Regions from separate parts of the Roseateles sp. P1_C6 genome, predicted to be linked through region 1. Evidence: predicted binding sites of a transcription regulator. Region 1 holds the regulator's gene; the other holds the start of a gene.
What was found. The regulator NrdR, encoded in region 1, represses ribonucleotide reductase genes. The targets are predictions, from matches to a motif close to CACNANATNTNGTG.

Region 1 (5,041 bases):
GGCGGCTTTCGACCCGGTGACCAACCTGCGAGTCGGCGTGCAGGTGCTCAAGGAATGCATCCAACGCGCCGGCGGCCTCGAGGAAGGCCTGCGCTACTACGTCGGCGCCGCCAATCTGGCCGACGACACGGGTTACGCCGCCCGCGTGCTGGCCGAACACGACCTGCTGAAGTCCGTCGCCACCGGCCGAACGGTGCCGGCAAACACGACGGTGCGTCCGCTGCGCGAAGCCGCGTCTGCGCCGACCGGCGAATCCGCCCAGGTCGCCCTGCTTCGCTGAACTACACTGGCCGCTCACGCGACTGGCGATCAGGGTCACAAGCTGACCTGAGGTGGGCCACCACCGGGGAGCGTGAGGCGGTTGTCGCAACCGCTATCAGCCGTTCGCCTGGGCAGCCTTGGCCTCACGCACGCTCGTTGAGCGCCTGGGATTCACCGCCTGACCTTCGGAAACACTGCCATGTTTGACCGCAAAACCTCCACCCTCGCCCTGGTTGACCCCGATCTCTGGACCGCCGTCCAGAACGAGAACCGCCGCCAGGAAGACCACATCGAGCTGATCGCCAGCGAGAACTACACCTCGCCGGCCGTCATGCAGGCCCAGGGCAGCCAACTGACCAACAAGTACGCCGAAGGCTACCCCGGCAAGCGTTACTACGGCGGCTGCGAATACGTCGACGTCGTCGAGCAACTGGCCATCGACCGCGTGAAGCAGCTGTTCGGCGCCGAGTTCGCGAACGTGCAGCCCAATTCAGGCTCGCAGGCCAACCAGGGCGTGTTCTTCGCGCTGCTGCAGCCCGGCGACACCATCATGGGCATGAGCCTGGCCGAAGGCGGCCACCTGACCCACGGCATGGCGCTGAACATGAGCGGCAAGTGGTTCAACGTCATCAGCTACGGCCTGGACGCGAACGAAGCCATCGATTACGACGCGATGGAAGCCCTGGCCCGCGAGAAGAAGCCCAAGCTCATCATTGCCGGCGCGTCCGCTTACTCGCTGCGCATCGACTTCGAGCGCTTCGGCAAGATCGCCAAGGAGATTGGCGCCTACTTCATGGTCGACATGGCCCACTACGCCGGCCTGATCGCCGCGGGCGTGTACCCCAACCCGATGCCGCATGCGGACGTCGTCACGTCCACCACGCACAAGAGCCTGCGCGGCCCGCGCGGCGGCATCATCCTGATGAACGACGAGGCGATCGCCAAGAAGATCAACTCGGCCATCTTCCCCGGCATCCAGGGCGGCCCGCTGATGCACGTCATCGCCGGCAAGGCCGTTGCCTTCAAGGAAGCGCTGACGCCCGAGTTCAAGGCTTACCAGGAACAGGTCGTCAAGAATGCCAAGGTGCTGGCCGAGACGCTGATCGAGCGCGGCCTGCGCATCGTCTCCGGCGGCACGGAAAGCCACGTCATGCTGGTGGACCTGCGCCCCAAGAACCTGACCGGCAAGGAAGCCGAGGCCATCCTGGGCGCCGCCCACATGACCTGCAACAAGAACGGCATCCCCAACGACCCGCAAAAGCCCATGGTCACCAGCGGCATCCGCCTGGGTACGCCGGCCATGACGACGCGCGGCTTCAAGGAGGAGCAGGTGCGTGCCACGGCCCACCTGATCGCCGACGTGCTGGACAAGCCGCACGACGAGGCCAACCTGGCCGCCGTGCGCGAGAAGGTTGCCAAGCTGACGGCCGCCTTCCCGGTCTACCGCGGTTAATCGATCCCCATGCGCTGTCCGTTCTGCTCTCACACCGAAACCCAGGTCGCCGAAACCCGGGAGTCGGACGAGGGCGACGTCGTCCGGCGCCGGCGCCGCTGCCTGTCCTGCGACAAGCGCTTCACGACCTATGAACGGGCCGACATCGCCCTGCCCTCGGTCGTCAAGAAGGACGGCCGCCGCGCCGACTTCGACGCCGGCAAGATGCGGGCATCCATGCAGCTGGCGCTGCGCAAGCGGCCGGTCAGCGTCGACCAGATCGACGCAGCCATCAACCGCATCGAGGAAAAGCTGCTTGCCAGTGGTGCGCGTGAGATCGCGTCCACCCGGCTGGGCGAATTCGTCATGCGTGAACTGAAGCGCATCGACAAGGTCGCCTACGTACGCTTCGCGTCGGTCTACCGCAGCTTCGAGGACGTCGACGAGTTCCGTCAGCTGATCCGCGAGATCTGACCCGGGTTTTCACTATCACCCGTCAGGGGGAGGCGTGGGGGATACACCCCCACCCTCCCCCTCTTCATTCCGCCTTTGGAGGGAAGGACGCCGCGCGGCCCGCTTCCTAAAGTTCGTTTCATCAACAACGAACCGAGGGAAACGCCATGAACCGCACCACCAGCACCCGCCGCAACAGCCGTGGCTTCACCCTCGTGGAACTGTGCGCCGGCATCGGCATCTGTGCCGCGCTGCTGGGCCAAGCTGTGCCGGCCATGACCAAGATGCAGCAAGAGCAAAACCTCCGGGCGAGCGCGGAGACCTTGGCTGCCGACCTGCGTTTTGCCCGTAGCGAGGCGGCCCGACTGAACGATTCGGTCTACTTCCGTGTCAGCGGCAAGGGCGCCAACGCCTGTTATGTGCTTTACACCGGCGTCCGCAACGACTGCGACTGCGCGGGCGGACAAGCCATCTGCAAAACGACCGGTAGCGCGGTCATCAAGACCGCGTGGCTGCCAAGCAACCAGCCCGTGAGCCTGCGCAGCAACGCCGAAACGCTGGAGTTCCAGCATCGCCAAGGCTTGGTTACGCAAACGGGCAGCATTGAGATGAGCCTGAGCAATGGCACAGGCATTCGCCAAGTCATTGCCATCACCGGACGGGTGCGGCACTGCTACACCGGCACAAAGATCGCTGGCATGACCAAATGCGCCTAGTCCCCCGTTCGTGGTGGATGCCGACCAGCGGCGCTCCAGTCCGGACGGACGGCAACTACCGCGGGACTCGTTTGCGGCAGGTTGCCGAAAATCGGGCCATGCGTCCGTCCCTGCGCCCGCGGCATCGCGGTTTCACCTTGATCGAGCTGATGGTCGCGGTGGCCATCGTCGGCATCCTGGCAGCGGTTGCGTATCCTTCCTACACGTCGTTCATCCAGCGCAGCAGACGTGCCGACGCTGCTGCACTGCTCACCGTTGTGGTGCAGGCCCAGGAGCGCTATCGGTCCAACCGCAGCACCTATGCATCCGACCTTAGTGATTTGGGCCTGGAACCTTCCAAGCTTGCCCCGCTCGAAAAATATTACACGCTCGACGTGTCGGGGGCTGGTGCTTCCGGATACCAAGTCACTGCAACCGTTAAGGATACCGGTGCGCAGGCCAATGACGCGGAATGCTGGACGATTGCCGTTAAGCTTGACGGGGCAACGCTGAGCTATCTTGCCGGAGACAAATCGGCGACCAAGGACAAGTCGACCGTCTGCTGGTCGCGCTGATTATGGAATCTGATTTCCTGATTCGTTCACGCCGCCACGGTCTAACGCTGATCGAAATCTTGGTGGCAGTCGCCATTGTCGGCGTTGTGCTTGCGGTGGCTACGCCCTCGCTCAGTGATCTCCTGGAGCGCAGGCGAGTAATTGCGGCAGCAAATGAAGTGGCAGACGTCATCCATTTCGCCCGTTCGCAGCCTAATGTCACGGCCGACAGGGTGACGCTCCATTTTGACAGGGATCCGGGTAACGAAAATAGTGACAAAACGAGTTGCGTGGCGGTGGTAACGCAATCCGGCAACGACAAGTGCAAGTGCTACGAAACGCCGGTCTGCTCAAACGCGTTGTCAGTACTCTTGCGCTTGTATCAATTGCCAAACGAGCGGGGTGTATCCTTCGAGGCCGGTGCGAAATCGTGGGGCACCAGCAGCAAGAAGAATACCCTGCAGTTTTCACGCAGCCAGGTTGTGACCGACGGTAGCGACATTCAGGTTACCGTGAAAGGCAGTAGATCTGGAGCGTTGCTTCGTCTGGAAATTAATAGTCTGGGTCGCGTTAGGATTTGCTCGCCGAACGATTCGATCAGTGGATACGGAAAATGCACCAATCCAATCGAGCCTTCATCATGAATCGACGTTCACAGCGCGGTCTCGGCCTTGTCGAGCTGATGGTGGGCATCACCGTCGGCCTCATCGTCACGGCAGGCGCGTCCATGGTGGCGGTGAATCAGATCAATGAACACCGTCGACTGATGCTTGAAACGCAAATCCAGCAGGATTTGCGTACGGCTGCTGATTTGATCCAGCAAGATATACGGCGCGCCGGTTTTCGCGGCATGACAGGCCTCGGCGTGTGGGCGCCAGCGAGCGGCGTCGGCACAGCCCAGGAAGTTCAGGCCTTGGCGCCAAATGTGAATACGTACAGCCCGATTGTTATTGGCGACGATGAGCACAGCATCACCTACAGCTATGCTCGGACTTTGAATAGCAGCAACAAAGATGCGCCGTTGAGCAATGAATATTTCGGCGTTCAGTTTGCAAGGCAAACGTTATATCTACAAGTAGGCATGGTTGATGATAAGCCCAATTGGCAACCCATTACCGATCCCGACACGATTGAAATACTGAGCTTCAAGATTCACCCGGTCACGCAGTTGGTGGATCTCGCGGATTTCTGCGACAAGGTTTGCACAGGGACTGGGTGCGCGGCAGGCCCTCAGCAGGAGGTGCGGCGGGTGGAAATCACGCTGCAAGGGCGCGCCACGCATGACAAGAAGAACGTCGTGCGGACGATTTCAGTGTCCGAAAGGCTGCGGGCGGACAATGTCACCGGGGCTTGTCCGTCATGAGCAGCCGAGCCCGCCAGTGGCAGAAGCAGCAAGGTGCCGCAACGCTGGTTGTCGTGATGGTGTTGTTCATCGTCATGGCCCTGCTGGCAGCCTACGCCAACCGCAGCTTGATGTTCGAGCAGCGCATTGCCAGCAGCTATGCGCGAGGCACTCTGGCGCAGGAAGTGGCTGAGGCCAGCGTCGAGTGGACCGTGGCCATGCTGAATGGCCCTGCTGTCGACGGCGACTGCAAGCCGGCGGATGCGCCCGATGGCCAGCGATTCCTTGATCGCTATCTCAAGGT
Region 2 (5,041 bases), on a different contig from region 1:
GAGACCTGCAGGGACTGGGCGCATGTCAACGGCGTGGCACCCGGCGCGCAGAGCCGCTTCCAGTTGCAGATCGCCGCGCCCGGGTTGATCGCGCTGTTCGATGCCGAGCATCTGCGCCGTGTGCTCGTCAACCTGCTGGACAACGCGCACCGCCATGCCGAGCCCGGCGCCGGAGCGATCCGCGTCGCACTGGACCGCCGCGGCGAGGCGCTGGACCTGGTCGTGCGCAGCGCCGGCCCGCCGGTGCCGCCTGAGATCGAGCGGCATCTGTTCGAGCCCTTCTTCTCGACGCGCAGCCGCGGCTCGGGCCTGGGCCTCTATATTTGCCGGGAGCTGTGCGAGCGCCATGGCGCCCGCATCGACTACCGCCGTGCCGCCGACGCGGCGGCCAACGAATTCTGTGTGCGCCTGCGCATGCCCGAGTCACGATGAGTAATGCCACGCCTGTGCGCCTGCTGGTGGTCGATGACGAGCCGGACCTGCGCACGCTCTACGAGCTGACCTTGCTGCGCGAGGGCTATGAGATCGACAGCGCCGGCACGGTGGCCGAGGCGCTGGAGCACTTGCAGGCCGCGACCTACAGCGCCGTCATCACCGACATGAAGCTGCCCGATGGCTCGGGCCTGGCGCTGCTGCGCTGGCTGGAGCAGGCCGGCAGACCGGAGAAGGCCGTCGTCATCACGGCCTTCGGCTCGGCCGAGAACGCCGTCGAGGCGCTGAAGGCCGGCGCCTTCGACTACCTGACCAAGCCGGTGGACCTGCGCCAGTTCCGGCTCGTCGTCGGCTCGGCGCTGGGGCGCCAGCCCGCCCAACGCGCGCCGGAACCCGTGCGCACGCCCACGCCGGCCAGCACGGTGTCGGCAACCGCGCTGCGCTTGGTTGGCGAGTCACCGGCCATTCGCTCGGTGCGCGCGCTGATCGACAAGGTGGGCCGCAGCATGGCGCCGGTGCTGGTGCAGGGCGAGTCGGGCACCGGCAAGGAGCTCGTCGCGCGCGCCATCCACGACCATGGCGTGCGCACCGAAGCGCGCTTCGTCGCCGTCAACTGCGGTGCCATCCCCGAGAACCTGCTGGAGGCCGAGTTCTTCGGCTACCGCAAGGGCGCCTTCACCGGCGCGAACGAGGACCGCGAGGGCTTCTTCCAGGCGGCCGACGGCGGCACGCTGTTCCTCGACGAGATCGGTGACCTGCCGCTGGCCATGCAGAGCAAGCTGCTGCGCGTCATTCAGGAGCGCTCGGTGCGGCCCGTCGGTGCGACGGCGGAAACGCCGATCAATGTGCGCATCCTCAGCGCCACGCACAAGGATCTCGGCGCCGAGGTCGCCGCGGGACGCTTCCGCCAGGACTTGTTCTACCGCCTCAACGTCATCCAGATCCGCGTGCCGCCGCTGCGCGAGCGACTGGAGGACCTGGGCCTGATCAGCAACCGCGTGCTGGCGCGCATCGCGCAGGATGCCGGCGTGTCGCCCACGCCGCGGTTGACGGCGGACGCGCTGCAGACGCTGTCGCGGTATGCCTTCCCCGGCAATGTGCGCGAGCTGGAGAACCTGTTGCACCGCGCGCTGGCGTTGGCCGGTGGCGAGTGGATAGACGCCGACGACCTGGGCCTGCCGGACACGCTGCTGGACGAGGGGCGCAGCGAGTCGCAGTTCGCCGCGCTGGAGACGCCTGTGGTGGCCTCGCCGGTGGCGGAGGGGCTGCTGCTGCCGGAGGAGCTGCCCGATGACCTGGCGCGCTATCTCGATGAGGTGGAGCGCGCGATCCTGCTGCGGGCGCTGGAGGCGCACCGCTTCAACCGCACCGCGGCGGCTGCCAGCCTGGGCCTGTCGCTGCGCCAGATCCGCTACCGCATGGCCCGGCTGGCGATCTCGGCCGGCGACGCCTGAGCGACCCCAAAAACCTTCTCGGGATTTGCCCTGCTTGAATCCTGCGCAAGCGGCGCAGCGCAACGACCACGGGCAACGCAGGCCCAGCAACGGCGCGGCCTCGCGGCCCATTGCGGCCCGCCGGCCCAGTGCCCATGCGGGTTGTGTCGCGCGGTGCCCGTATTGATCGGGCCAAGGCCGCGAAGCCGCCGTTTGTGTGTCTGGGGCCGTACGGGGTTTCACACTAGCCGTAGTGCTTGAGAGGTCGGGGCGCCACATATATAGTGTCCTCTCGTGCTATCCTGCTGACCCAGTCGACCCCCCATGACCATCTTCCCGGACGCGCTGTTTGTCGGGGCTAATCGCCCGCAGCGACACACCGGAGAAGCGAGCCGCGATGCCGGCCGAGTCATGGAGCGGCAGGGACGAAATACCTCTTTTGAAGCCCCCCACCGAGCGCGGGCCCACCTCAGGGTGGCAGCCGCGCTTTGGTCTGCAGTTTTTGGATAAAGGATTCCCTCATGCAACAAGCCGTCTCCGGCCAGGCTCCCGCCACCGCCGCACCAGTCGCGTTTGAATCCGACGCGCCCAACGCCACCAGCAGCCAGCCGACGCTGTCGACCTACCAGGCCTACCAGATCATTCGCCGCAACGGCGCCGTGGTCTCGTTCGAGCCGAGCAAGATTGCCGTCGCGCTGATGAAGGCCTTCCTGGCCGTGCATGGCACCAGCGGTGCCGCGTCGGCCAGCGTGCGTGAGACGGTCGAGCAGCTGACCCAGAACGTCGTGCGCGCGCTGCTGCGTTCGCGCCCCAGCGGCGGCACCTTCCACATCGAAGACGTGCAGGACCAGGTCGAACTGGGCCTGATGCGCAGCAGCAACCACGAAGTCGCCCGCGCCTACGTGCTGTACCGCGAGCGCCGCACGCAGGAGCGCTCCGCCCAAGGTGAAGCCAGCCGGGCCGCCGAACCGGCGCTGATGGTGGTGGACCGCGGCGAGCGTCGCCCGCTGGACCTGGGCCAGCTGAAGTCGCTGATCGCCTCGGCCTGCGAGAACCTCGGCGCCGACGTGAAGCCCGACCCCGTGCTGGCCGAGACGCAGCGCAACCTGTACGACGGCGTCGCCATCGACGAGGTCTACAAGGCCGCCATCCTGGCCGCCCGCACGCTGATCGAGAAGGACCCCGGCTACAGCCGCGCCACCGCTCGCCTGCTGCTGCACACCATCCGCCGCGAAATCATCGGCGGTGAAGTGACGCAAGCCGAAATGGCGCAGAAATATGCCGACTACTTCCCCGGCTACATCAAGCGCGGCATCAAGGCCGAGCTGCTGGACGAGAAGCTGGGCCAGTACGACCTGGCCAAGCTGGGCGCCGCGCTGAAGGCCGAACGCGACCTGCAGTTCGACTACCTCGGCCTGCAGACGCTGTACGACCGCTACTTCCTGCACATCGCCGATGAGCGCATCGAGATGCCGCAGGCCTTCTTCATGCGCGTGGCCATGGGCCTGGCGCTGGGCGAGATCGACCGCGAAGCCCGCGCCATCGAGTTCTACGAAGTGCTGTCCAGCTTCGACTTCATGTCCAGCACGCCGACGCTGTTCAACGCCGGCACGCGCCGCTCGCAGCTGTCCAGCTGCTACCTGACGACCGTGGCCGACGACCTCGACGGCATCTACGAGGCGCTGAAAGAGAACGCGCTGCTGAGCAAGTTCGCCGGCGGCCTGGGCAACGACTGGACGCCGGTGCGGGCACTCGGCTCGCACATCAAGGGCACCAACGGCAAGAGCCAGGGTGTCGTGCCTTTCCTGAAGGTGGTCAACGACACGGCCGTCGCCGTGAACCAGGGTGGCAAGCGCAAGGGCGCCGTCTGCGCCTACCTGGAAACCTGGCACCTGGACATCGAAGAGTTCCTGGATCTGCGCAAGAACACCGGCGACGACCGCCGCCGCACGCACGACATGAACACGGCGAACTGGATTCCCGACCTGTTCATGCGCCGCGTCATCGAAGGCGGCGACTGGACGCTGTTCAGCCCCTCCACCTGCCCGGACCTGCACGACAAGTTCGGCAAGGCTTTCGAGGAAGCTTATGTGGGCTATGAGCGCAAGGTCGACAGCGGCGAGCTGAAGCTCTTCAAGCGCATGCCGGCCAAGGACCTGTGGCGCAAGATGCTGTCGATGCTGTTCGAGACGGGCCACCCCTGGATCACGTTCAAGGACGCCTGCAACGTGCGCAGCCCGCAGCAGCATGTCGGCGTCGTGCACTCGTCCAATCTGTGCACCGAGATCACGCTGAACACCAACGACAGCGAGATCGCCGTCTGCAACCTCGGCTCCGTCAACCTGGCCCAGCACATCAAGGATGGCGCCATCGACCAGGTCAAGCTGAAGAAGACGACGCGCACGGCGATGCGCATGCTCGACAACGTCATCGACATCAACTACTACGCCGTCAAGAAGGCGCGCGACTCCAACCTGCGCCACCGCCCGGTCGGCCTGGGCATCATGGGCTTCCAGGACGCGCTGTACCAACTGCGCACGCCGTACGCGTCGCAAGCTGCCGTCGAGTTCGCCGACCGTTCGATGGAAGCCGTCTGCTATCACGCCTACTGGGCGTCGACGGAGCTGGCCGAAGAGCGCGGCCGCTACAGCAGCTACAAGGGCTCGCTGTGGGACCGCGGCATCCTGCCGATCGACTCGCTGGACCTGCTGGCCGAAGCCCGCGGTGGCTACGTCGATGTGGATCGCTCGACGACGCTGGACTGGGACGCACTGCGCGGCCGCATCGCCAGCTTCGGCATGCGCAACAGCAACTGCGTGGCCATCGCGCCGACCGCGACCATCTCCAACATCATCGGCGTGGACGCTTCGATCGAGCCTTGCTTCGGCAACCTGTCGGTCAAGTCCAACCTGTCCGGCGAGTTCACCGTCATCAACGAATCGCTGGTGCGTGACCTGAAGGCGCTGGGCCTGTGGGACGACGTGATGGTCATGGACCTCAAGCACTTCGACGGTTCGCTGCGCCGCATCGACCGCGTGCCCGAGGAGATCAAGGCGCTGTACGCGACGGCCTTCGAAGTCGACACCGTGTGGCTGATCGAAGCCGGCGCGCGCCGCCAGAAGTGGATCGACCAGGCGCAGAGCCTGAACATCTACATGGCCGGCGCATCGGGCAAG

Region 2: AC1D29_RS07675 (ribonucleoside-diphosphate reductase subunit alpha) is a predicted target of NrdR. The motif match lies at 2,139-2,152, and genes of this name have one in related genera.

What each region holds. Positions count from the first base shown of each region.
Region 1 is NZ_JBFUAK010000009.1:267,539-272,579, reverse strand. It holds gene AC1D29_RS20950 (lytic transglycosylase domain-containing protein) at 1-280, shown strand, start outside; ZMP/ZTP riboswitch at 289-401, shown strand; gene glyA (serine hydroxymethyltransferase) at 461-1,714, shown strand; gene nrdR (transcriptional regulator NrdR) at 1,724-2,167, shown strand; gene AC1D29_RS20935 (GspH/FimT family pseudopilin) at 2,314-2,862, shown strand; gene AC1D29_RS20930 (type IV pilin protein) at 2,961-3,416, shown strand; gene AC1D29_RS20925 (pilus assembly FimT family protein) at 3,419-4,039, shown strand; gene AC1D29_RS20920 (PilW family protein) at 4,036-4,758, shown strand; gene AC1D29_RS20915 (pilus assembly PilX family protein) at 4,755-5,041, shown strand, end outside.
Region 2 is NZ_JBFUAK010000003.1:376,031-381,071, forward strand. It holds gene AC1D29_RS07665 (sensor histidine kinase) at 1-432, shown strand, start outside; gene AC1D29_RS07670 (sigma-54-dependent transcriptional regulator) at 429-1,886, shown strand; gene AC1D29_RS07675 (ribonucleoside-diphosphate reductase subunit alpha) at 2,387-5,041, shown strand, end outside.